DNA from 2 places in the Streptomyces sp. NPDC001156 genome. Region 2 is predicted to be linked to the other one. Evidence: riboswitches for the same ligand, from Rfam matches in the RefSeq annotation. Region 2 holds a riboswitch; the other holds the start of a gene.
What was found. A riboswitch is a leader RNA that binds a small molecule or an ion and turns the genes downstream of it on or off. The one in region 2 is predicted to bind glycine.
Positions count from the first base shown of each region.

Region 1: linked by a shared signal. The riboswitch ahead of gcvT (glycine cleavage system aminomethyltransferase GcvT) and the one ahead of gcvP (aminomethyl-transferring glycine dehydrogenase) in region 2 are both predicted to bind glycine.

Region 1 covers NZ_JBSFJX010000035.1:32,344-43,768, reverse strand. Annotated here, with positions in the region: gene ACWDA7_RS19045 (enhanced serine sensitivity protein SseB C-terminal domain-containing protein) at 1-470, opposite strand, end outside; gene ACWDA7_RS19040 (enhanced serine sensitivity protein SseB) at 787-1,578, opposite strand; gene ACWDA7_RS19035 (AAA family ATPase) at 1,646-2,320, opposite strand; glycine riboswitch at 2,487-2,600, shown strand; glycine riboswitch at 2,601-2,712, shown strand; gene gcvT (glycine cleavage system aminomethyltransferase GcvT) at 2,784-3,902, shown strand; gene gcvH (glycine cleavage system protein GcvH) at 4,011-4,388, shown strand; gene glyA (serine hydroxymethyltransferase) at 4,405-5,667, shown strand; gene ACWDA7_RS19015 (L-serine ammonia-lyase) at 5,751-7,115, shown strand; gene ACWDA7_RS19010 (FAD-binding oxidoreductase) at 7,308-9,008, opposite strand; gene ACWDA7_RS19005 (lysophospholipid acyltransferase family protein) at 9,021-9,728, opposite strand; gene ACWDA7_RS19000 (SDR family NAD(P)-dependent oxidoreductase) at 9,788-10,579, opposite strand; gene ACWDA7_RS18995 (hypothetical protein) at 11,126-11,425, shown strand, end outside.
Region 2 covers NZ_JBSFJX010000012.1:3,303-14,727, reverse strand. Annotated here, with positions in the region: gene ACWDA7_RS08985 (DUF5999 family protein) at 56-262, shown strand; gene gcvP (aminomethyl-transferring glycine dehydrogenase) at 358-3,243, opposite strand; glycine riboswitch at 3,421-3,516, opposite strand; gene ACWDA7_RS08975 (PRC-barrel domain-containing protein) at 3,631-4,002, shown strand; gene ACWDA7_RS08970 (DNA polymerase IV) at 4,113-5,519, opposite strand; gene ACWDA7_RS08965 (MerR family transcriptional regulator) at 5,575-6,249, opposite strand; gene ACWDA7_RS08960 (bifunctional nuclease family protein) at 6,795-7,268, opposite strand; gene ftsR (transcriptional regulator FtsR) at 7,353-8,108, opposite strand; gene ACWDA7_RS08950 (FHA domain-containing protein) at 8,145-8,930, opposite strand; gene ACWDA7_RS08945 (DUF881 domain-containing protein) at 9,079-9,990, opposite strand; gene ACWDA7_RS08940 (small basic family protein) at 9,996-10,328, opposite strand; gene ACWDA7_RS08935 (DUF881 domain-containing protein) at 10,325-11,230, opposite strand; gene ACWDA7_RS08930 (sugar phosphate nucleotidyltransferase) at 11,330-11,425, opposite strand, start outside.

The DNA of each region.
Region 1 (11,425 bases), on a different contig from region 2:
GCCCGGCGCAGCGAGCGGACCGCGGCCGTGCGGTGGGCGTTCTGCGTGAGGAGGGCGTAGAACTGCGGGATCTCCAGGGCCGGTTCGGACAGCCTCAGCGGCCCCGCGGGCTGGCGTTCGAGACCGGTGGCGATGCGGCGCAGATCGAGCCAGGGGATGCCGACACCGCCGCCCGGCGCGTGGGGGTTGAGCCAGAGGCCGTAGTGGTCCGGGTAGAGGGTGCGGGCGACGTCGAGGCCGTCGACCACCTCGTACGAGCGGTTCCAGCCGCTGGCCGAGAGTTCCTGGGCGGAGGTGACGCAGGGCGCGTAGCCGTGGCCGGCCACCTCCATGTTCCCGTACTGGGCGTCGGGCGAGCCCGCCTGGCCGTGCCAGAGCAGCATCCAGACCTGCCCGGAGGAGGGGGTCGCGAGCGCGTGAAGGAGCGCCTCGTAGGCGTCGTAACGCCCGGGCGTCACCTGGCGCAGCATGTGCTCGACCTGCCCGGCCGCGGCCGTGCCCGACGACGCGCTCACCCTCTACCGCCCCTTCACCACGAACCTGCCGACCCCGACGGATCTCTCCGCTGCGGCGCGGGCGGATTCCAGCCGCACCGCCCCGACCGGGTCATTCTCCCTTGCCCCGGGGAGACCGGATCCTCCTGCGGCGTCGCCGCGGGCCGGACCCGGCCGGACGCGGGCCACTCCCGCTGCGGCCATGAAACCAGGTTAAGGCGCCATACTGACAGCAACTTGATGCGCGCCACCCCACTTCGGTCCGGCGTCCCGCGCCAAGCCTGCGGACGGTTCACAGTCCGTGCTGGTAGAAGGGGCGCACCCGCTCCCGCATCCAGTCCCCCACCGGATCCTGGGCCACGTCCAGGAACACCATGTTCACCGGCGTCTTGACCGGCACCTTGCCGAGCGCCCGGCCGAGCGCGTCCAGCACGAGGCTGCGTGCGTCAGCCTCCCAGGAGGAGAGCTCAACGCCTATGAACATCACGGGGTCGGCGGTCTCGATCGCGGCCAGGCAGCGCCGCGCGGTGAGCACCGCGCCGGTCGGCGCGAACTCGGCCGAGGCGGCGGCGAGGAAGTCCACCGGCTCGTCCTGCCAGTCGGGTTCGAAGAGACGGACACGGCCGCCGCTCACCAGCCCGTCGAGCGGGGTGCGCCCGGTGCGGCACAGCTCGGCCACCGCGTCGGGCGGCAGCGGCACACCGACCACTCCGTCCGGGTTGACCGCGATACCGACCTGCGGGGGCAGGCCGCGGGCGAACTCGACGGCGGGCGCGATCGTGTACGACATGTGATTGCCGACGACTTGGCGGAACTGCTCCTCCGAACTGAAGACCGGGACGTAGGCCTGGCCCTCGATCTGAAGGGTGGGGAGGTCGAGGGGGCCGCTGTGCGGTCCGCCGTCGTTGGGCAGCGGCACCCAGACGAAGCTGCGGCCGAGGACCTCGATGATCCGGCCGCCGGCCGAGGGCACGCCGAGCGAGGCGGAGAGCACCTCCTCCAGTTCGTTGCCCGGCCATCCGCCGTGCGGATGGGGGTGCGCCTGTGGGGGAAAGTCCGCGGGAAGATCCGCTGGGAAGTCCATCTGTTCTACCGCCTGCTCAGAACCACTGCTGTGGCCCCAAAGGCTAGCGCCAGGGGTGCGGGGGCGGTCAGGCCGCGAAGTCGATGCGGCGCAGGACGTCCGCCGCGTCCCGGTCGAGCAGCACCACCGAGCCGCAGCCCTCGGGCAGCCGGCCCTGCTCGACGGCGCGCAGCAGGCGGCGGGTGGCCCGGCGGTGCTTGACGAACGCGTACCGCGAGACACCTCGGCCGCGCTCGTACTGTCCCGCAAGGGCCGTGTCCGGGGGGACGTCGAGCAGGAGCAGATGGAGTGTGCCACCCCGGCGCCGGGCCTCCCGGGCCAGCCAGCCGCGCACCCAGGCCTGGGTGCCGCAGTCGTGCACGACGACCCCGGTGCCCGCGCGCAGGGCGCGGCGCAGACCCGCGTAGTGGGCGAGACGGACCAGGGGACGGTAGACCCCGTACGGCAGGAAGCGGGCCACGCGCGTGTCCCAGCGGTCGCGGGTGTCCTGGGAGTCGACCCGCACGCCCCGTACGGCGCGCCGCATCAGCGTGGACTTGCCGCTGCCGGGCAGACCGGTGACGACGACGAGGTCGCCCGCCGAGAAGGTGAGCCCGTGCGGGCTGCGCCCCGCGCAGGCGCGCAGATCCCGGACCACGGCCTTCCGCCGGGGTCCGCGGGCCTCCCGCGCCGGGGTGCCGGGCTGCCCGGGCACCGCGATGCCCGAGGTCGTGGCATACGCCGTGGGCCTGTCCACTGTCATCGCCCTCCCTTGGTCAGGAAGTCACTCCCCACCGAGTGTAAAGAGAAGGTAATGTGCGCGTCTCGCGATTTCGTTCGCGTACCGCCGCGGGCCGGTTCCGGATGCGGCCCTGCCACCATCCGGCGATGCGTGCAATGATGTGCGCGCCAACTGCATACCGGCCGCTTGAATCCGCGCGGGAGAGTCCCGGGTACGCGTACGTCCGCCGTACGTCCGTCCGGGCGCCGAAGGAGCAAGTCCCTCCCTTGAATCTCTCAGGCCCCGATACCGCGCGGGCGAGGCACATCTGGAAAGCGAGCCGCTTCGGACGGCTCCACCCAAGGTGCAAGCCGTGACGACCCGCCGCGGGAGTCATGGCGAACCTCTCAGGTTCCGATGACAGATGGGGAGGAACGACCTCGCCCTCCCCCACGCTCGGCTTCGCTCGCGCCGGGGGACCCCCATCGCCTTGGGAGCACAACCGATGAGCAGCAGCCCCCTGCGCCGCACCGCCCTTGATGCCCGGCATCGTGAGCTCGGCGCGACGATGACCGACTTCGCCGGCTGGGACATGCCCCTGCGGTACGGATCCGAGCGCGACGAGCACATCGCCGTCCGGACGAAGGCGGGCCTCTTCGACCTCTCGCACATGGGCGAGATCACCGTGACCGGGCCCCAGGCCAACCGACTCCTCGACCACGCCCTGGTCGGCAACATCTCCTCCGTCGGCGTCGGCCGGGCCCGCTACACCATGATCTGCCGGGAGGACGGCGGCATCCTCGACGACCTGATCGTGTACCGGCTCGGTGAACAGGAGTACATGGTCGTCGCCAACGCCTCCAACGCCCAGGTGGTGCTGGACGCCCTCGTGGAGCGCGCCGCCGGCTTCGACGCCGAGGTGCGCGACGACCGCGACGCCTACGCGCTGCTCGCCGTCCAGGGCCCCGAGTCGCCCGGCATCCTGAAGTCCCTCACCGACGCCGACCTCGACGGCCTCAAGTACTACGCGGGTCTGCCCGGCACGGTCGCCGGCGTCCCGGCGCTGATCGCGCGCACCGGCTACACCGGCGAGGACGGCTTCGAGCTGTTCGTCGCCCCCGAGCACGCCGAGAAGCTGTGGCAGGCGCTGACCGAGGCGGGCGCGCCCGTCGGCCTCATCCCCTGCGGGCTGTCCTGCCGGGACACGTTGCGCCTGGAGGCGGGCATGCCGCTGTACGGGCACGAGCTGACCACCTCCCTGACCCCCTTCGACGCCGGTCTCGGCCGCGTGGTGAAGTTCGAGAAGGAGGGCGACTTCGTGGGGCGCGCCGCGCTGCTCGGGGCCGCGGAGCGCGCGGAGCAGAACCCGCCGCGGGTCCTCGTCGGGCTGGTCGCCGAGGGCCGTCGCGTCCCGCGCGCCGGGTACGCGGTCGTCTCCGGCGGCGAGGTGATCGGTGAGGTCACCTCCGGCGCGCCCTCCCCCACGCTGGGCAAGCCGATCGCGATCGCCTACGTCGACGCCGCGCACTCCGCACCGGGCACGCCCGGGGTCGGGGTGGACATCCGGGGCAGCCATGAACCGTACGAGGTCGTGGCGCTGCCGTTCTACAAGCGCCAGAAGTAGAGACTGGGCCGGGGGCGGGCGTGGCACCCCACCCGTAGACCCTGGTCACACACGTCTCCAGCAGTCCCCCTTTCACCACCACTCCCCGCGTACAGGAGAATTCAGGCCATGAGCAACCCCCAGCAGCTGCGTTACAGCAAGGAGCACGAGTGGCTGTCGGCCGCCGAGGACGGCGTCTCGACGATCGGCATCACGGAGCATGCCGCCAACGCGCTCGGCGATGTCGTGTTCGTCCAGCTCCCGGAGGTCGGAGACTCGGTGACCGCGGGTGACACCTGCGGTGAGCTGGAGTCGACCAAGTCGGTGAGCGACCTCTACTCGCCGGTCAGCGGCGAGGTGACGGAGGTCAACGAGGACGTGGTGAACGACCCGTCGCTGGTGAACTCCGCCCCCTTCGAGGGCGGCTGGCTGTTCAAGGTGCGCGTCACGGAGGAGCCGGCCGACCTGCTCTCCGCCGATGAGTACGACACCCACATCGCCGGCTGAGGAGTCACCCGCACACATGTCTGTTCTGAACACCCCGCTGCACGAGCTCGACCCGGACGTCGCGGCCGCCGTCGACGCCGAACTGCACCGCCAGCAGTCCACCCTCGAGATGATCGCCTCCGAGAACTTCGCCCCGGTGGCGGTCATGGAGGCGCAGGGCTCGGTCCTCACCAACAAGTACGCCGAGGGCTACCCGGGCCGCCGCTACTACGGCGGCTGTGAGCACGTCGACGTGGTCGAGCAGATCGCCATCGACCGCGTCAAGGAGCTCTTCGGCGCCGAGCACGCCAATGTGCAGCCGCACTCGGGCGCGCAGGCCAACGCGGCCGCGATGTTCGCGCTGCTGCAGCCCGGCGACACGATCATGGGTCTGAACCTCGCGCACGGCGGGCACCTGACCCACGGAATGAAGATCAACTTCTCCGGCAAGCTCTACACCGTGGTCCCCTACCACGTCGGTGCCGACGGTCTCGTCGACATGGACGAGGTGGAGCGGCTGGCCAAGGAGACCCGGCCGAAGCTGATCGTGGCGGGCTGGTCCGCCTACCCGCGTCAACTGGACTTCGCCGCGTTCCGGCGGATCGCGGACGAGGTCGGCGCATACCTCATGGTCGACATGGCGCACTTCGCCGGACTGGTGGCGGCGGGGCTGCACCCGAACCCGGTGCCGCACGCCCATGTGGTCACCACCACGACCCACAAGACGCTGGGCGGTCCGCGCGGTGGCGTGATCCTGTCGACGGCCGAGCTCGCCAAGAAGATCAACTCCGCGGTCTTCCCGGGTCAGCAGGGCGGTCCGCTGGAGCATGTGGTCGCGGCCAAGGCGGTCGCCTTCAAGGTCGCGGCCTCCGAGGACTTCCAGGAGCGGCAGCGGCGCACCCTCGACGGCGCGCGGATCCTCGCCGAGCGCCTGGTCAGGGACGACGTCCGGGAGCACGGTGTCTCCGTTCTGTCCGGCGGCACGGACGTGCATCTCGTCCTGGTCGATCTGCGCGACTCCGAGCTGGACGGGCAGCAGGCCGAGGACCGCCTCCACGAGGTCGGCATCACGGTCAACCGCAACGCGGTCCCGAACGACCCGCGCCCGCCGATGGTCACCTCGGGTCTGCGCATCGGCACGCCCGCCCTGGCGACCCGCGGCTTCACGGCCGAGGACTTCGCCGAGGTCGCTGACGTCATCGCCGAGACGCTGAAGCCGTCCTACGACGCCGAGGCGCTCAAGGCCCGGGTGAAGGCCCTGGCCGAGAAGCACCCGCTGTACCCGGGTCTCACCAAGTAAGTCACTTCGGTCGGGCACCGCGCACACTGGACGTGCCCGGTGCCCGGCCGGCCCCCGCACCACCCCCGTACTGAGGAGACACCGTGGCCATCTCGGTCTTCGACCTGTTCTCGATCGGCATCGGCCCGTCGAGCTCCCACACGGTCGGCCCGATGCGCGCGGCGCGCATGTTCGCCCACCGGCTGCGCAATGAGGACCTCCTGGACTCGGCCGCGTCCATACGCGCGGAGCTGTACGGCTCCCTCGGCGCCACCGGCCACGGCCACGGCACGCCGAAGGCGGTGCTGCTCGGCCTGGAGGGCGCCTCGCCGCGCACCGTGGACGTGGAGACCGCCGACCAGCGGGTGGAGGACATCAAGACCTCCGGCCGGATCCAGCTGCTCGGCGAGCACGAGATCGCGTTCTCCTTCGACGACCTGATCCTGCACCGGCGCGAGACGCTCCCGTACCACGCGAACGGCATGACGCTGTGGGCGTACGACGCCTCGGGGGCCGAGCTGCTGGCGAAGACGTACTACTCGGTGGGCGGCGGCTTCGTCGTCGACGAGGACGCGGTGGGCGCGGACCGCATCAAGCTGGACGACACGGTGCTGAAGTACCCCTTCCGCACCGGCGACGAGCTGCTGCGCCTGGCCAAGGAGACGGGCCTGTCCATCTCCTCGCTGATGCTGGAGAACGAGCGGGCCTGGCGCACGGAGGAGGAGATCCGGTCGGGGCTGCTCGACATCTGGCGGGTCATGCAGGCGTGCGTGTCGCGTGGCTTGTCCCGCGAGGGCATCCTGCCCGGCGGCCTCAGGGTGCGCCGCCGCGCCGCCGTCACCGCGCGCCAGCTGCGCGCCGAGGGCGACCCGGTGTCCCGCGCGATGGAGTGGATCACCCTCTACGCGATGGCGGTGAACGAGGAGAACGCGGCCGGCGGAAGGGTCGTGACCGCCCCGACGAACGGCGCGGCGGGGATCATCCCGGCGGTCCTGCACTACTACATCAACTTCGTGCCGGGCGCCGACGAGGAGGGGGTCGTGCGCTTCCTGCTCGCGGCCGGCGCCATCGGCATGCTCTTCAAGGAGAACGCCTCGATCTCGGGCGCGGAGGTCGGCTGCCAGGGCGAGGTCGGCTCGGCCTGCTCGATGGCGGCGGGCGCGCTGGCGGAGGTGCTGGGCGGCACCCCCGAGCAGGTGGAGAACGCGGCCGAGATCGGCATGGAGCACAACCTCGGCCTGACCTGCGACCCGGTCGGCGGTCTGGTCCAGATCCCGTGCATCGAGCGCAACGGCATGGCGGCGGTCAAGGCCGTCACGGCGGCCCGTATGGCGATGCGCGGCGACGGCACCCACAAGGTCTCCCTGGACAAGGTCATCAAGACCATGAAGGAGACCGGCGCGGACATGAGCGTGAAGTACAAGGAGACGGCGCGCGGCGGGCTGGCGGTCAACATCATCGAGTGCTGAGGGGACGGGCCCTGATTCGGTGACCTCCCGCGCGGCGGCTCGACCGGGCCTCTACGACGCCACTCAGTGGTCCGCCGACGCCCAAGACCGTCCCCATCCGCGAGGAGGACGGGTATCTCGGTGCCGCGGTCGCGGCGTGGCCGCACCGATGCCCGCGCACCGCCCATACGCGCGGGCCATGGAACGCCGCGCTCAGACCACGATCTTGCGCGGGTTGAAGTTGCCGCCCGGGTCGACAGCGCCGAAGAGGCCCGACATGACCGCGACGCCCTGAGGCGAGATGTCCTCCTCCAGCCACGGGGCGTGCTCCAGGCCCACCCCGTGGTGGTGCGAGATGGTGCCGCCGGCATCGACGAACGCCTGCTGGATGGCGCGCTTGACCGTGTCGTACTCGCCGAGAGGGTCGTCACCGAAGACGAAGGCGAAAGTGAAGTAGAGACAGGCGCCAGAGTGGTACGAGTGCGACATATGCGACATCGTCCAGCCCTTGCGGCCGATCTTCTCGTAGGCGCGGTCGGCCGCCTCGTAGACCGCCGCGTGGATGCCGCGCAGCTTCGACCACGGACCGGCGGTCTCGCTCACGTCGCCTGCGGCACCGCGATCGAGCAGGAAGTCGCGGATGTACGGCGTGTCGAACTTCTTCTGGTCGTAGAGCGCACCGGGTCCCTTGCCGACGCCGATGCCGTGATACTTGCGCACCATCCGGTCGACGAGCGACTTCTGCCGCTTCGCGTACGCCTCGCCGCCCTCGAAACCGATGAAGGAGAGGCACATCTCGTCGAGGTCCCAGCCACGCCTCTTGAGATACGCCATGAGGCCGGCCTGTGCCATCTTCTGGATGCCCTTCGACTCCTTGCTCGTCGCCAGGGAGAAGCCCGTCTCATGGGCGTCCGAAACACGGGTGACCGAGGGCGAGACGTCACTCTCGGCGATCTCCTGCATCGCGGCGAGGCCGTGGTCGAGGTTCTTGAAGAAGTAGGCGTAGATGCCACGCCTCTCCGGGAGCCGGTGCACCTGCACCGTGACCTCGGTGATGACGCCGAGCCGCCCCTCCGAGCCCACCACCATCTCCCGCACGCTCGGCCCGGTCGACGCGCTCGGAACGGCACGGATCACGAGGACGCCGCCGGCCCGCACGACACGCAGCCCCTTGACGATGTCCGCGATGTCGCCGTACTTGTCCGACTGCATGCCGGACGAGCGCGTGGCGACCCACCCACCGAGCGTCGAGTGGGTGAACGAGTCGGGGAAGTGCCCCATCGTCCAGCCGTCCCGGTTGAGTTGAGCCTCAAGATCAGGGCCCAGCGCCCCGGCCTGGATGCGCGCCAGCCCGGCGTCGGTGTCGATCTCCAGCACCCGGCCCAGGCGGCCGAGGTCGAGTGAAACGACCACCCGCGACTCGTCCGGGTGCGGCTCGAGGCTGCCCGCGATATTGCTGCCGCCCCCAAAGGGGATGATCACGGCGTCCGCCTCGACAGCCGCCTCGACGACGCTTTGCACCTCCGCCTCATCGGCCGGGTAGACGATCACATCGGGACTGCGCGCGATCTCGCCGGATCGGATGCGGACCAGGTCACGCAGGCTCTTGCCGTACGTGTGGACGACCCGGGACAGGTCGTCGACAACGACGTTCCCGGCTCCGACGATGCCGCTCAGGACCGTGAGGAATTCCTCCGGTGCCGTCGAGGCCGGCACCTTCAACTCGGAGAAGTCGGGCCGTTCGGTGGGCTCGACCTTCCAGAGATCGAGACCGACGGCCTTCTGGACGAACGGCGCGAAACCGGGCTTGTCCTCGTGATGAAAGCCGACGCCTTCCACGCCCCAGCCCCACCACTTCATGTGTCTCACATCACCGGTGCGCATCGCGTCGGTGCGGCTGGTGGGTTCGGTCACGGACGGTCTCCTTCAGGTATGACGACGTGAGGTGGCATGCGCGCCGAGGATGCGGTCGGAGTTCTCCTCGGCCAGAGCGACGATCGCCGAGCGGATGCGTTCGGTGAACTCGCTCACCGACTCTCCGGGAAAGGCGGTGAGCGGTTCGCCGAAGACAACCCCGACCGGCAGGCGGCCCGGTTGGGGCCAATTGGATCCGCGGGGATGCGCCGCATGCGCGCCGATGACCGCGACGGGGAGCACCGGCACCTCGGCCGACGAGGCGAGCGCCGCCGCCCCCGGCTTGAACGCCCCGAGCGATCCGTCGCGCGAGCGGGTGCCCTCGGGAAAGATCAGGAGCGGCACTCCCCGGTTCAGCAACGACTTGGCGCTCACTCTGCGCGCGTTCACTCCGGTGCGGTCGACCGGGAAGGCGTTGAAGAAGAGTGCCGTGAGGCCTCGCCGCCGCCACACGTCGAAGAAATAGTCGGCGGCGGCTCCCACCGCGAGGTAGCGCGCCAGTCGGCGGGGCAGCGCGCCCATGATGAGGGGCGTGTCGAGGTGCGAGGTGTGATTGGCGACGACGACATACGTGTCCTCGACGTTCTCCAGGCGCTCGCGCCCAAGTACCGTGACGCTGGTCACGCTCCAGACGACGGGCTTCAGCAGCCCTCGCTGCGCGACGAAACGCGCCGCTGCGTGCGAGCGTGAGGTGAAACGGTCGCGCATCGTCGCGGGCATCCGCTTCCTTCCGGTGCGGGCTCGCCCGCACTGCTTCTTTCAGTGAGTGGGACTGTCGTTCAGTGAGTGGGACTGTCGTTGCGGCCGGCTGAGATCCGTCGCGAGATCCACCGCACCGTGCGGCGCGGAAGATGACGCGTGAACCAGATGAGCAGCCGGTACCGAAAGCTCGGCATGGAGATCACCCGTCCGCGCCGCACGTCGCGCAGACTCGTCTCCACGAGTCGTTCGGCGTCGAGCCAGAGGAAGTCCGGAATGCTCGACGATCGGATTCCGGCCCTGGCGTGGAATTCCGTGCGGACCCAGCCCGGACAAAGTGCCGTCACGGTGACGCCCGTTCCATGCAGCTCGTTCGCCAGTCCCTCGGTGAGCGAGGTGACGAAGGCCTTGACGGCCGAATAGCTCCCCATCGTGACGAACCCAGCCGTGCTCGACACATTGACGATCGCGCCGTGCCCGCGTTCGCGCATGGACCGCCCAGCGGCGCCGGCGAGCACCAGCACCGCGCGCCCCATGACCTCGATCGCCCGGTCATGCGGAGCGGTGTCGGCCGAGGTGATCGGTGCGTGCACGCCGAAACCGGCGTTGTTCACGAGCATGTCCACCGGACGGGCGGGGTCCTCCAGCCGGGCGGCGACACGCTCGACATCGGCGCGATCGGACAGGTCGGCGGGCAGCACCTCGACGGCACGACCCCGGGATTCCAGCTCGACCGCCGTCCGGCCGAGCCGCTCCCTGTCGCGCGCCACCAGGACAAGGTCCCATCCACGGTCTGCCAGAGCGTGCGCGAACGCTGCTCCGATACCCGACGTGGCACCGGTGACAAGTGCCACTCCCGGACGGCTCAGCATAGTTTCATACGGCATCTGCTCGACATTCGAACTCCCCGCTCGTAGCTATTACATGGGGTGGCGAGCGGGTCACGCTGTCGAGCCCGACACCGCCTTTCCGAACCGCCTGGTTAACAACCCGCTTCTGCGCGCGAACGTGGAGATCCCAGAAAGCTTCCGCGTTCGATGCCCGACGAGCCGACCCAGGTGAATTGCTGCGGTCGTGCAGCAGCCGATGGCTGACTCCTCGCGCATGACACACCCTTCTTTTCTCGGCTCGTCCCCTTAGACCGGGCACGCATCGAACCTGTGACACGAGCTTCCGCACATGCTCATGCGGACTCAGGAATCGGCCTGTGACCACAGACCCTCATCGCGTGCTGTGCCGACGTGGGTTGTCCCGCCGAAAGTGCGCAGTTCTCACCATCCGCCTCCATGCGGAATCAGGCCGCGTGTCACACATGCGCCGGTTACCCGGTCTCACGTGACAGCCCCCGACGGCTTTTCGCACGTTCCGGGGCCTCTGCAGAGTTACCCACCCCGGCTCCGGCCCCAGAAAGTCCGTGCATGAACTCAAACGACGAAGCAACGACCGCGCCGCCCGAGACAGCGGGCTTCGACATGCGTGAGTTCGCCCGTACGGCACACGGCAGCCACCGCGGAACGCTCGACCTCGGGTCGCTCGCCGAAGAGCCGCTCGACGCCGAATCCGTCCGGCTCGTTCGCGCGCTGCGCGACATGGAACGTGCGACGCTGCCCCGCGTGCGCGACCTCCTCGTGACGGCGACACACAAGGACGCCCGGGTCACCGCGTTCCTCACCACGTGGATGTTCGAGAGGTTCTGGATCGCCGACGCCCTCGATGCC
Region 2 (11,425 bases):
GACAGACACGACAGCCAACCCACAGATCACGACAGAGCGAAAGATCCCATCCACCATGTGCCAGCACCAGCCACCGTGCCCGACCGCCGAATCCGCCGACCGGGAGTCCGCCCGTCTCGTGGCGCACCACCCGGAGCAGGGATGGAGCCTGCTGTGCAACGGCGTTCTGCTGTTCGAGGACACCGGTGAGCTTCTGCCCGACGGTCAGATCATCGCCCCGCACCGCCCGATGGGCACCGACCAGGTGATGACCGCCGCCTGAGGCAGGCGCACAAGGGGCAGCCGCTGCCCCGCATACAAGGGGGCCGGCCCGGAGACGAACGCTCCGAACCGGCCCCGACGCATGTCGGAGGGTGATTACTCCTCGTAAGCGTCCAGCGGCGGGCAGGAACAGACCAGGTTGCGGTCACCGAAGGCCTGGTCGATGCGGCGTACCGGCGGCCAGTACTTGTCCGCGGCCGAGACACCGGCCGGGAAGACGGCCTCCTCGCGCGCGTAGGCGTGCTCCCACTGCCCGCCGAGCGCAGCGGCGGTGTGCGGGGCGTTCCGCAGCGGGTTGTCCTCGGCCGGCCACTCGCCCGAGCCGACCTTCTCGATCTCGGCGCGGATGGCGATCATCGCGTCGCAGAACCGGTCGATCTCGGCGAGGTCCTCCGACTCGGTCGGCTCGATCATCAGCGTGCCTGCCACCGGGAACGACATCGTCGGCGCGTGGAAGCCGTAGTCGATCAGCCGCTTGGCGACGTCGTCGACGCTCACTCCGGTCGCCTTGGTCAGCGGGCGCAGGTCGATGATGCACTCGTGGGCGACCAGGCCGCCCGGACCGGTGTACAGCACCGGGTAGTGGGGCTCGAGGCGCTTGGCGATGTAGTTGGCGGACAGCACGGCCACCTGCGTGGCCTGCTTGAGGCCCTCGCCGCCCATGAGCCGGACGTACGCCCAGGAGATGGGCAGGATGCCGGCGGAGCCCCAGGGGGCGGCGGAGATCGGGCCGACACCCGTCTCGGGGCCCGCCGCGGGCTGCAGCGGGTGGTTCGGCAGGTACGGCGCCAGGTGCGCGCGGACGCCGACGGGGCCCACGCCGGGACCGCCGCCGCCGTGCGGGATGCAGAACGTCTTGTGCAGGTTGAGGTGCGAGACGTCACCGCCGAAGTGACCCGGCTTGGCGAGGCCGACCAGCGCGTTGAGGTTGGCGCCGTCGACGTACACCTGGCCGCCGGCCTCGTGGACCGCCGCGCAGATGTCCGCGACGTGCTCCTCGAACACGCCGTGCGTGGACGGGTACGTGATCATCAGCACCGAGAGCTCGTCACGGTACTGCTCGATCTTGGCCCGCAGGTCCGCGATGTCGATCTCGCCGTCCTCGGCGGTCTTGACGACGACCACCTTCATCCCGGCCATGACCGCGCTGGCGGCGTTGGTGCCGTGCGCCGAGGAGGGGATGAGGCAGACGGTGCGCTGCTCGTCACCGTTGGCGCGGTGGTAGCCGCGGACCGCGAGCAGACCCGCCAGCTCGCCCTGGGAGCCGGCGTTGGGCTGGAGGGAGACCTTGTCGTAGCCGGTGACCTCGGCAAGCCGCTCCTCCAGCTCGCGGATCAGCGTCAGGTAGCCCTGCGCCTGCTCGGCGGGCGCGAAGGGGTGCAGCTGCCCGAACTCAGGCCAGGTGACCGGCTCCATCTCGGTGGTCGCGTTGAGCTTCATGGTGCAGGAGCCCAGCGGGATCATGCCGCGGTCGAGCGCGTAGTCCCGGTCCGCCAGCCGACGCAGGTAGCGCAGCATCGCGGTCTCGGAGCGGTGCTGGTGGAAGACCGGGTGCGTGAGGTAGTCGTCACTGCGGACCAGGCCCTGCGGGAGTGCGTCCCCGGCGCCGGCGTCCAGCGCCTCGATGTCGCCCTCGACGCCGAAGGCGGTCCACACCGCACCGAGCTGGGCCCGGCCGGTCGTCTCGTCGCAGGAGACGGACACATGGTCGGCGTCCACAAGGCGCAGGTTGACCCCGCGCTCGCGCGCGTCCGCGACCACCGCGTCGGCACGGCCCGGGACGCGCACGGTCAGCGTGTCGAAGTAGGCGCCGTGGACGACCTCGACACCGCCCGCCGTGAGACCCGCGGCGAGTATCTCGGCGTAGCGGTGGGTACGGCGCGCGATCGTCCGCAGACCCTCGGGGCCGTGGTAGACGGCATACATCCCGGCCATCACGGCGAGCAGCACCTGGGCGGTGCAGATGTTGCTCGTCGCCTTCTCGCGGCGGATGTGCTGCTCGCGCGTCTGCAGGGCGAGCCGGTAGGCCTTGTGTCCGTCCACGTCCACGGAGACGCCCACGAGCCGGCCCGGCAGGCTGCGGGCGAACTTCTCGTGCACGGCCATGTAGCCGGCGTGCGGGCCACCGAAGCCCATCGGCACGCCGAAGCGCTGTGTGGTCCCGACGGCGATGTCGGCGCCCAGCTCACCGGGCGAGGTCAGCAGCGTGAGCGCGAGCAGGTCGGCGGCGACGGTGACGACCGCGCCCAGCTCGTGCGCCTGCTCGATGACCGGCTTGATGTCGCGGACGGCGCCGGAGGCTCCCGGGTACTGAATCAGCACGCCGTTGATCTCCCGCTCGGCCACCTCGGCCGGGATGCCGTCGCTGAGGTCGGCGACGACGACCTCCACGCCCGTGGGCTCCGCGCGGGTCTGGATCACCGCGATGGTCTGCGGCAGCGCGTCCGCGTCGACCAGGAAAAGGCCCTTCTTGTTCTTGCCCATGCGCCGGGACAGCGCCATCGCCTCGGCGGCGGCCGTCCCCTCGTCGAGCAGCGAGGCACCGGAGGTCGGCAGCCCGGTGAGGTCGGCGACCATGGTCTGGAAGTTGAGCAGGGCCTCGAGCCTGCCCTGGGAGATCTCGGGCTGGTACGGCGTGTACGCGGTGTACCAGGCAGGGTTCTCCATCACGTTCCGCAGGATCACCGGCGGAGTGAAGGTCCCGTAGTAGCCCAGACCGATCATGGAGTCGAGGACCTGGTTGCGGTCGGCGAGGGAGCGCAGCTCGGCCAGCACCTCCGCCTCGGTGCGGGCGCCCGGAAGGTCCAGTGCGTCGGCGTTCTTGATCACATCCGGGACCGCGGTGGCGGTGAGCTCGTCGAGGGAGCCATAGCCGACCTGGGCGAGCATCTTGGCCCGCGCCTCCTGGTCGGGCCCGATGTGGCGCTGCTCGAAGGGCGTCCCCCGTTCGAGCTCGGAGAGCGGAATGCGGTGGGCGGTCATGCAGAGGCCTCCTGGTCTGACGCGACCTTCGAGGGGTACCCCGGCGCGGGTACCCCGACGGCCTCCCCCTCTGTCATCTCAAACCTGAGAGCTTCACCGGTCCGCCCGAGGGCGCTCCGGTTTTCACCGTCGGTGAGAGCGGAAGCCGTCGACACCCGCCCTGCTTTCCAGAGTGACCTCGTCCGTGCGGTACGTGTGCCTGAGAGATTCCGGGGAGGGTTTGCTCCTTCGGCGCCTCCGGTTCACTCCGGAGGACTCTCCCGCACGGGGTCAGCAGCCGCTTGCCAGACTACCAGCGGGAACAACAAGACAACCTTCGAGTGGCCGCCTGGCTCATTGTGCTCTTTTGTAGTGCTTACGGATGCGTTGCGACCAGTTGGAGGGACCGTGAAGACCGATATCGATCCGCGGAATCTGATCGGCCGCAAGGCGTTCGACCGCAATGGGAACAAGATCGGCACGATCGACGAGATCTATCTCGACGACGCGACCGGAGTACCGGAGTGGGCGGCCATACGGACGGGCCTGTTCGGCAGGGACGCGTTCGTCCCCCTGGAGCCCAGCGAGCTGGTCGAAGGTGCCCTCTACGTGCCTTTCGAACGCTCCCTGATCAAGGACGCCCCCGACTTCGGCGTCGGGCGCCATCTCTCCCCTGAGCAGGAGCTGCAGCTGTACCACCACTACGGTCTGGACGTGGCCTCACCGCCCCCCGCGCACGACCGCGACTTCGGACATCTCGCGGGGACCGAGGAGACCTGAGACCGCCCGTCCGGACCAAGGCGCGCCGACCATCCTGGACGGTGATGCCCCTCGGGGACCTCACTCGCCCCGGCGGGCGGCCATGACGGCCCGGGCCTGAAGGGGCCCCGTCACGCTTCCGCCCCGGACGGCGCCGTCCCAGGATCACGATCCGCGACTTCCGGGCTTCGGGCTACCAGAGGCAGAGGATCCGCCGGCTCGAGGCCCGGGTCGTCGCTCCGGAACGTACGGACCCGCCCCGGGTCTGAGTCCGGCGTCTCGAACCGTACGGTCACCCGGCCGAGACCGCTGCCCTGCACCCACCCGTGCCCGTACTCGGGGTGGCGCACGTCCTGGCCCGCTCGCCAGACGTGCTCCGAGGGCGCCGCCGGCTCCTGCTCGGCGGGTTCCGGTACCGCTTCCTCCGGCTGCGCGCGATCGTCCCCGCCCGCCTCGGCCGCCGCCAGGTGAGCCTGGGCGAACAGGTCCTCCTGCGTGTAGTCGGCCAGTCCGGTGACGCCGACGCCGAGCAGCCGTACGCCGCCGGTCGTGTCCACGGCCTCCAGCAGCCTCGCGGCGGCCTCCCGCACCACCGATGGATCGTCGGTGGGCCCGCGCAGGGTCTCGGAACGGGTCAGGGTGGAGAAGTCGTACCGGCGCACCTTCAGCACGATCGTGCGGCCCGACAGACCGGCGCCCCGCAGCCTGTGCACACACCGGTCGGCGAGCCGCTGCACTTCCAGGGCGACGCGGATCCGGTCGTGGATGTCCACGTCGTAGGTGTCCTCGACCGACACCGACTTGGCCTCCCGCTCGGCCACCACCGGCCGCTCGTCCCGCGCGAGCGCCATGGCGTACAGCGCCTGCCCATGGGCCTTGCCCAGCAGTCGCACGAGCTCGTCCTCCCCCGCCTCGGCGATCTCGTCGACCGTGGTGATCCCGGCCCGCCGCAGATGGTCCCCGGTGGCGGGCCCGACGCCCGGCAGCGTGCGCACCGACATCGGTCCGAGCAGCGCGCGCTCGGTACCCGGCCGTATGAGCAGGAGGCCGTCCGGCTTGGCCTGCTCGGAAGCGATCTTGGCGAGCATCTTGGAGGCGGCGAGCCCGACGGAACCCGTGAGCCCGGTGACGGCCCGGATGTCGGTGCGCAGCTTCGTTCCGGCGAGCCGCGCGGATTCCTCGTCCCAGGCCGTGCCTCCGGCCTCCAGGTCCACGAACGCCTCGTCCAGGCTCAACGGCTCCACCAGCGGCGACAAGGCTCTCAGCAGCCCCATCACCTGCTCGCTGATCTCCCGGTAGAACGTGAAGCGCGGGATCAGATACGCGGCGTTCGGCGCGAGCCGGCGTGCCTGGGCCATGGGCATCGCCGAGTGCACCCCGAAGGCCCGGGCCTCGTACGAGGCCGTGGCCACCACTCCGCGCGGCCCGAGCCCGCCCACGATGACGGCCTTGCCGCGCAGGCTCGGCTTGGATGCCTGCTCCGCCGAGGCGTAGAAGGCATCCATGTCGAGATGCAGGATCGTGGGCACGGCTCTCACATGTCCGATGCTGCCCTACGCCACTGACATCACGGCAGCGATGAGCCGGCGCGGCTCAGACGGCCCGGTTGCGCCGCCTTGCCAGCTCGTCGGCGGGGTTGTGGCCGACAAGGGTCTCCCCCGTGTCGACCCGCTCCCCGTGCAGTTGCGACAGCGCGCTCTCCACGTCCCGCCACACCACGCCGACGGCGATGCCGAAGATGCCCTGACCGCCCTGGAGCAGGGCGTGGACCTCGTCCGGTGAGGTGCATTCGTAGACGGTGGCGCCGTCGCTCATCAGCGTCATCCGCTCCAGGTCGCGGAAACCGCGCTCCCGCAGGTGCTGGACAGCGGTACGGATGTTCTGCAGGCCGACGCCGGTGTCGAGGAACCGCTTGACGATCTTCAGGACGACGACGTCCCGGAAGCTGTAGAGCCGCTGTGTGCCCGATCCGTATGCGGGGCGCACGCTCGGTTCGACCAGGCCCGTCCTGGCCCAGTAGTCCAGCTGGCGGTAGGTGATGCCCGCGGCAGCACACGCCGTGGGACCGCGATAGCCGATCTGCTCGGAAGCCACCCCTCCGTCGTCCGGAACGGCCGTGGGCCGAGGAGAGGGGGGGTCGGTCGTGCTGCTGGGGTGGGGATACCCCCTGCTCGGACGGAGCCGAGAGCTTGAGGAAGGGTACGGGCCGCTGTCCCCCAGACTGTGTCCGGGGGCACCCCCCGCCGTACCGCCGCCGCTGATTCTCACGCCGACCTCCGTCCTTGACCTGCCTTCTCGACGGTAGGCAGTCACCAGGGGTGCGTCAACGATCGCCACACTCGGCACGCCGAGTGATAATCACCCTAGGAGTGGTTTTCCGTGCCCTTCCGCGGGGAAAGGCTAGCCGAATGCTCTAGCGGGTGGGCCTCACACGTGGCACTGGCCGCAGGCATGTGCTACTTCGCCGGAGCGCCGCCTCGACTCGCTCCCCACTCGACGCTTTGAAGGCCCGACGCGATCACGTCTCCCCGATAACAAGGCTCAACGCGCTTCGCGCTGCGCAGTCACAAGGCTCGGCATGACAAGGACGGCGTCCTGTCTCGCTGTGCGTGCCAGAACCGGATGCCGGTCCGTCCTGGAAGCCTCCGCGGTTCGTCCGAGCACTCGTGCGATCCGCTCCAGCGCTCCGGCGCATCCACGCCGCGGGCCCGCGCGCACTGCGCCGGTTCACTGCTCCCGTCCGCCCCGGGGCACACATCGCAGCCCGGCCTTCGGTCGGCACGCACGGCCGGCCGACCCTCCGCCGGACACCGTCACTGGCTGCTGGTCCCGAAGTCCTCGGGCGAGATCTGGTCGAGGAACTCCCGGAACTTCTCGACCTCGTCCTCCTGCTCGTCCGGGATCGCGATGCCCGCGTCGTCGAGCACACCGTCGCTGCCGTAGATCGGCGTCCCGGTGCGCAGTGCCAGCGCTATGGCATCGGATGGGCGGGCACTCACCTCGACACCGCTGGCGAAGACCAGCTCCGCGTAGAAGACGCCCTCACGCAGATCCGTGATGCGTACTTCCGTGAGCTCCTGGCCGACAGCCTCCAGCACGTCCTTGAACAGGTCGTGGGTCAGCGGTCGTGCGGGAGCCATGCCCTGCTGGGCGAACGCGATGGCCGTCGCCTCCCCGGGGCCGATCCAGATGGGCAGGTAACGGTCGCCTCCCACTTCGCGCAGGAGCACGATCGGCTGGTTGGAGGGCATCTCGACCCGGACACCTACGACATCGAGCTCGTTCACACAGCAACCCTAGGCCGTGCCCGGGACGTTTGGGTAGTCGGGCACAGAACGGCCCACCGATCCGCCGACGGCGAACACCCCCGCTCAGGGCAGCCGCAGACCCAGCGCGGACTGCACCAGCGCCGCGTGCAACCGCACCGCCAGCCCCGCCAGCTCCTTGGTGCGTGCCTCGGCATGTGCCCTGGTCTGGGGGTTGCGATGGCGCCGCAGCGGGGCCACCACCTGGTCCACCAAGCCTGCGTCGCGGTCCGCGGCGGCCTTCATGACCCGCAGATGCCGGGGCTCGATGCCATGCCTGCCCAGTTCGGCCACCAGAGTGGCCACCGTGACCGTCTCGGCGTCGTACATCCCGTCGGGGAACGGCGCCACGAGGCCGTACGACTCCCATTCCTCGAGCTGCTCCGCGCTGATCCCCGTGACCTTCAGCAGCTCGCCCCGGCCGATGCGCATCGCCGCGGAGGCCTCGGGCTCGCCCAGGACGTCCCCGAGCAGCTCGCCCTCACCCGTGTCACGCGAACGGCCCAGAGAGGGCAACCGCACCTCCTCACCCCGCTCCAGGGCGTCCAGATGCTCACGGATGATCTTCAGCGGCAGGTAGTGATCCCGCTGCATCCTCAGCACCTGACCGAGGCGCTCGACGTCGTGCGCGCTGAACTTGCGGTACCCGGAAGGGGTGCGCTGTGGCTCGATCAGTCCCTCGGTCTCCAGGAAACGGATCTTCGAAATCGTGACTTCGGGGAATTCCTCGCGCAACACGTTCAGCACGGTGCCGATACTCATCAGCCCGCTGTCCGTGGCGGCGGTACCGCTGTCGGCACCGCCGCTCGGTGTGTGAAGCATGGACCCTTCCCTGGCGGGGGACCCTGCCCTGGCAGGTCAGATGCCCCGCTGACTCGCGTAGAAGACCAGCCTGTACTTGCCGATCTGCACCTCGTCGCCGTTGTGAAGCGACACCTGGTCGATGCGCTCACGGTTGACGTACGTGCCGTTGAGGCTGCCGACATCGGCGACCGTGAACGCGCCCTCAGGGCTCCGGCGGAACTCCACGTGCCGGCGTGAGACCGTCACATCATCCAGGAAAATGTCGCTCTGCGGATGACGCCCCGCCGTGGTCAGGTCACTGTCCAGAAGGAAACGGCTGCCCGAGTTGGGGCCGCGGCGCACCACCAGCAGCGCCGAACCGAATGGCAGCGCGTCGACGGCCGCCTGGGCTTCCGGAGACAGCGTCGGGGTCGGCGTCTGGCCAGTGGCCTCCGCGTCGTACGCCTCGAGACCGGAAATGGAGATCGTGGAGGTCGTCTCGGAGGCACGCTCCGGAACGGCCCCCGGGCGAAGCGGGGCACCGCAGTTGGAGCAGAAGCGGCTGTTCTCCGCGTTGCGGTGACCGCACCTCGTACACACCAGAGTCGACATGTCCCCGAAACCTATGGGGCCGGACGCGCCATGGTCAACAGCCGCCGCGCCCTGACCTCCCGAAATGTCACCACCTGGACCAGCCACCTGGTCCCGGAACAGCGGACGCTGCCCCTGTGCTTCTCCCGGCTGTGCGCGATGGCGGGCCGTCGCGTTGTCACTGCCCTCTCGCGCGCTCTTGCCGAACAACTTCGCAAACAACTTCACGGGCGATTCCCCTTGACCGAAACAGACCCGCCCGTGGGGCAGGACGAACCCTGACTATGTACACCGGTCGACCCGGACATCCTCACAACGTCCGTATCCACCAGACAGTTTCCACCACGCACCGCCCATTCGGTGCGCCGACCCCCCGCAACCTCTTGCCCCTGCCGGACCGGCTCCATGCACCCCCGGTTCACTGCGATGACGACCGAGCGTAGTCAGGCTGCTTCACCGCTCGCAAGGCATCTACGACGATCTTCGTGGAACGCTCCACAGTGACCGCTGCCTGCTCCTTCTCGAGGGTCTGCACCACGCCTCCCGGGATGTTGAGCGCCGGCTCGAGGTCCTGCGGTTTTCCGATGACCTTGAAACGATAGGGCTGGGTGATCTTGTTCCCGTCGACGCTCACACTCTTCCCCGAGTCCGACAGGAACGTGCTGGCAACGACCCGGACGCCGTTCACCTCGATCGCCTCCGCACCGGCCGCGCGCAGCTCCTGGACCGCGTCGAGCAGCATGTCCGCCTGGACCGTTCCCTTCGTGTCCTCGATGGTCATCGTGATGCCGGGCCCCTGCGCCGCCACCGTGCCCGCAAGGATGCCGAGTTGCTTCTCCTTCTCGGCGGTCTGCTTGCGGGCCTCCTCGGCCCGGTCCGAGCTGTTCTCGAGCTCGGACCGCTGATCTTCGAGACCCTGCTTCTCGTCTTGAAGACGCTGCGTGCGGTCATCTAGTTCATCCAGGATGCGCACAAGATCTTCCTGGCGCGCGCCACGCAGGGCACTGCTGCCGTCACTGTTGGAGGCGACCTGGACGGCCAGACCGAAACCGAGGCCGAACAGCAGTACCGCAACGATGAGTTGGGCCCGCGAGACCCGCAGCGGCCACAAGCCCTTCGCCAGACGCTGACGGCCCGTCAGCGAGCCCTCCGGGTCCTGGTCGTCTTCGGGGTCCCCCGAGCCGGCGGCCGCCGCGGGGATCTCCTGCGGCAGCTCCCTGCGCAGCCCGTGCTCGGCGGTCCGGGACTCCTCCGCCCCCTGCGGCGCACCAGGGGCCTCGGACGGCTCCGGAGCCTGCGACGGCCTGTTCGTCGCTTCCTCGTCGTTCATCGGCCTCACGCCCGGAACACATGCCGGCGGATCGCCGCGGCGTTGGAGAAGATCCGGATGCCGAGGACGACGACCACACCGGTGGAGAGCTGCGCGCCGACGCCCAACTTGTCACCGAGGAAGACGATCAGCGCCGCCACCACCACGTTCGACAGGAACGACACCACGAAGACCTTGTCGTCGAAGATGCCGTCGAGCATGGCCCGCAAGCCGCCGAACACGGCGTCCAGCGCCGCCACGACGGCGATCGGCAGGTAAGGCTCGACGACCGCCGGAACCTCCGGCCGGACCAACAGACCGACCACGACTCCGACGACCAGGCCCAGTACGGCGATCACGATGTGCCCTTCTCTGTGCTCGGTTGTGCTGTACGTACGATCACACTCGGTGCGGCGGGCAGCCGGACGTCACCCTCGACGGAAATAGCGGTCCGGATCCCGTAGTTCTCCTGCAGCGCATGCAGGTACAACCCGTCGGCGCTGTTCTGGAACCTGGTGCTGAGCCGTTGGCCGTCCCCCACCGCGAGCACCGTGTACGGCGGCACCAACGGCCTGTTGTCGACCAGTATCGCGTCTCCCGCCGCCCTGATCGCCGACAGGGACGTCAGCCGCTGCCCGTTGATCGAGATCGCCTCGGCGCCCGACTCCCACAGCCCGTTCACGACCCGCTGCATATCGCGGTCCCGGACCCGTCCGGTGTCGGAGAAGTCCGCGGTCTCGCGAGGATTCCCGTTGCCGCCGGTGGTGGCTTCCTTGGCGTCGTTCACGACGAGCTTCACCCCGGGGCCGTGTACGGCGACGGCTCCCGACAGGATTCCGACGAGGTCGGCACTGTCGCCGCTGCCGCCCTGCTTCAGGGCCGCGCGCTGCCGTGCGCTCACATCGTCCCGCAGTGCGTCGACGGTGCCCTGCAGCTTGTCCGCGGCCGCGGTCTCGCGCTGGATGCGGCCGATGAGCTCTTGGCGCTCCTTGGCGACCGTGGGGGCGGCCACACGCGCCTGGGCGGCGCCCACGGTCACCACGAGAGCGGCCAGCACGAGTCCCGCGGCGAGACCGAGCTTGGCCCGGACCGTCTTAGGCATACCGCCAGAGCCCTCGGCCTGCTTCCGGGCAGCGGCCTGCGCATATCCGTCGTCGAGGCTGTGATCCATGACGTTGGTGAGCAACGACATGGAAGCATCCGGGCGCGACGGGCGGCCGTATGTGCTCCGAACGGGGGGCGGCTGCGGCATGCAGCACATCGTCGCATGTCGTGACCGCATACTCCGAATGGCCCCACCGGCATGCCGGACAGGCACCCTTGGGGGCACTTGTCCGGCACGCACGCGTGCCCTCTGTTCTTACCGGCCGGCGCTGTCCACGACGGCCGACCACTCATCGAGCAGGGCCTGCGCGGAGGCGTCGTCGGGACCCTCGGCCCACAGATGGGTGACCGC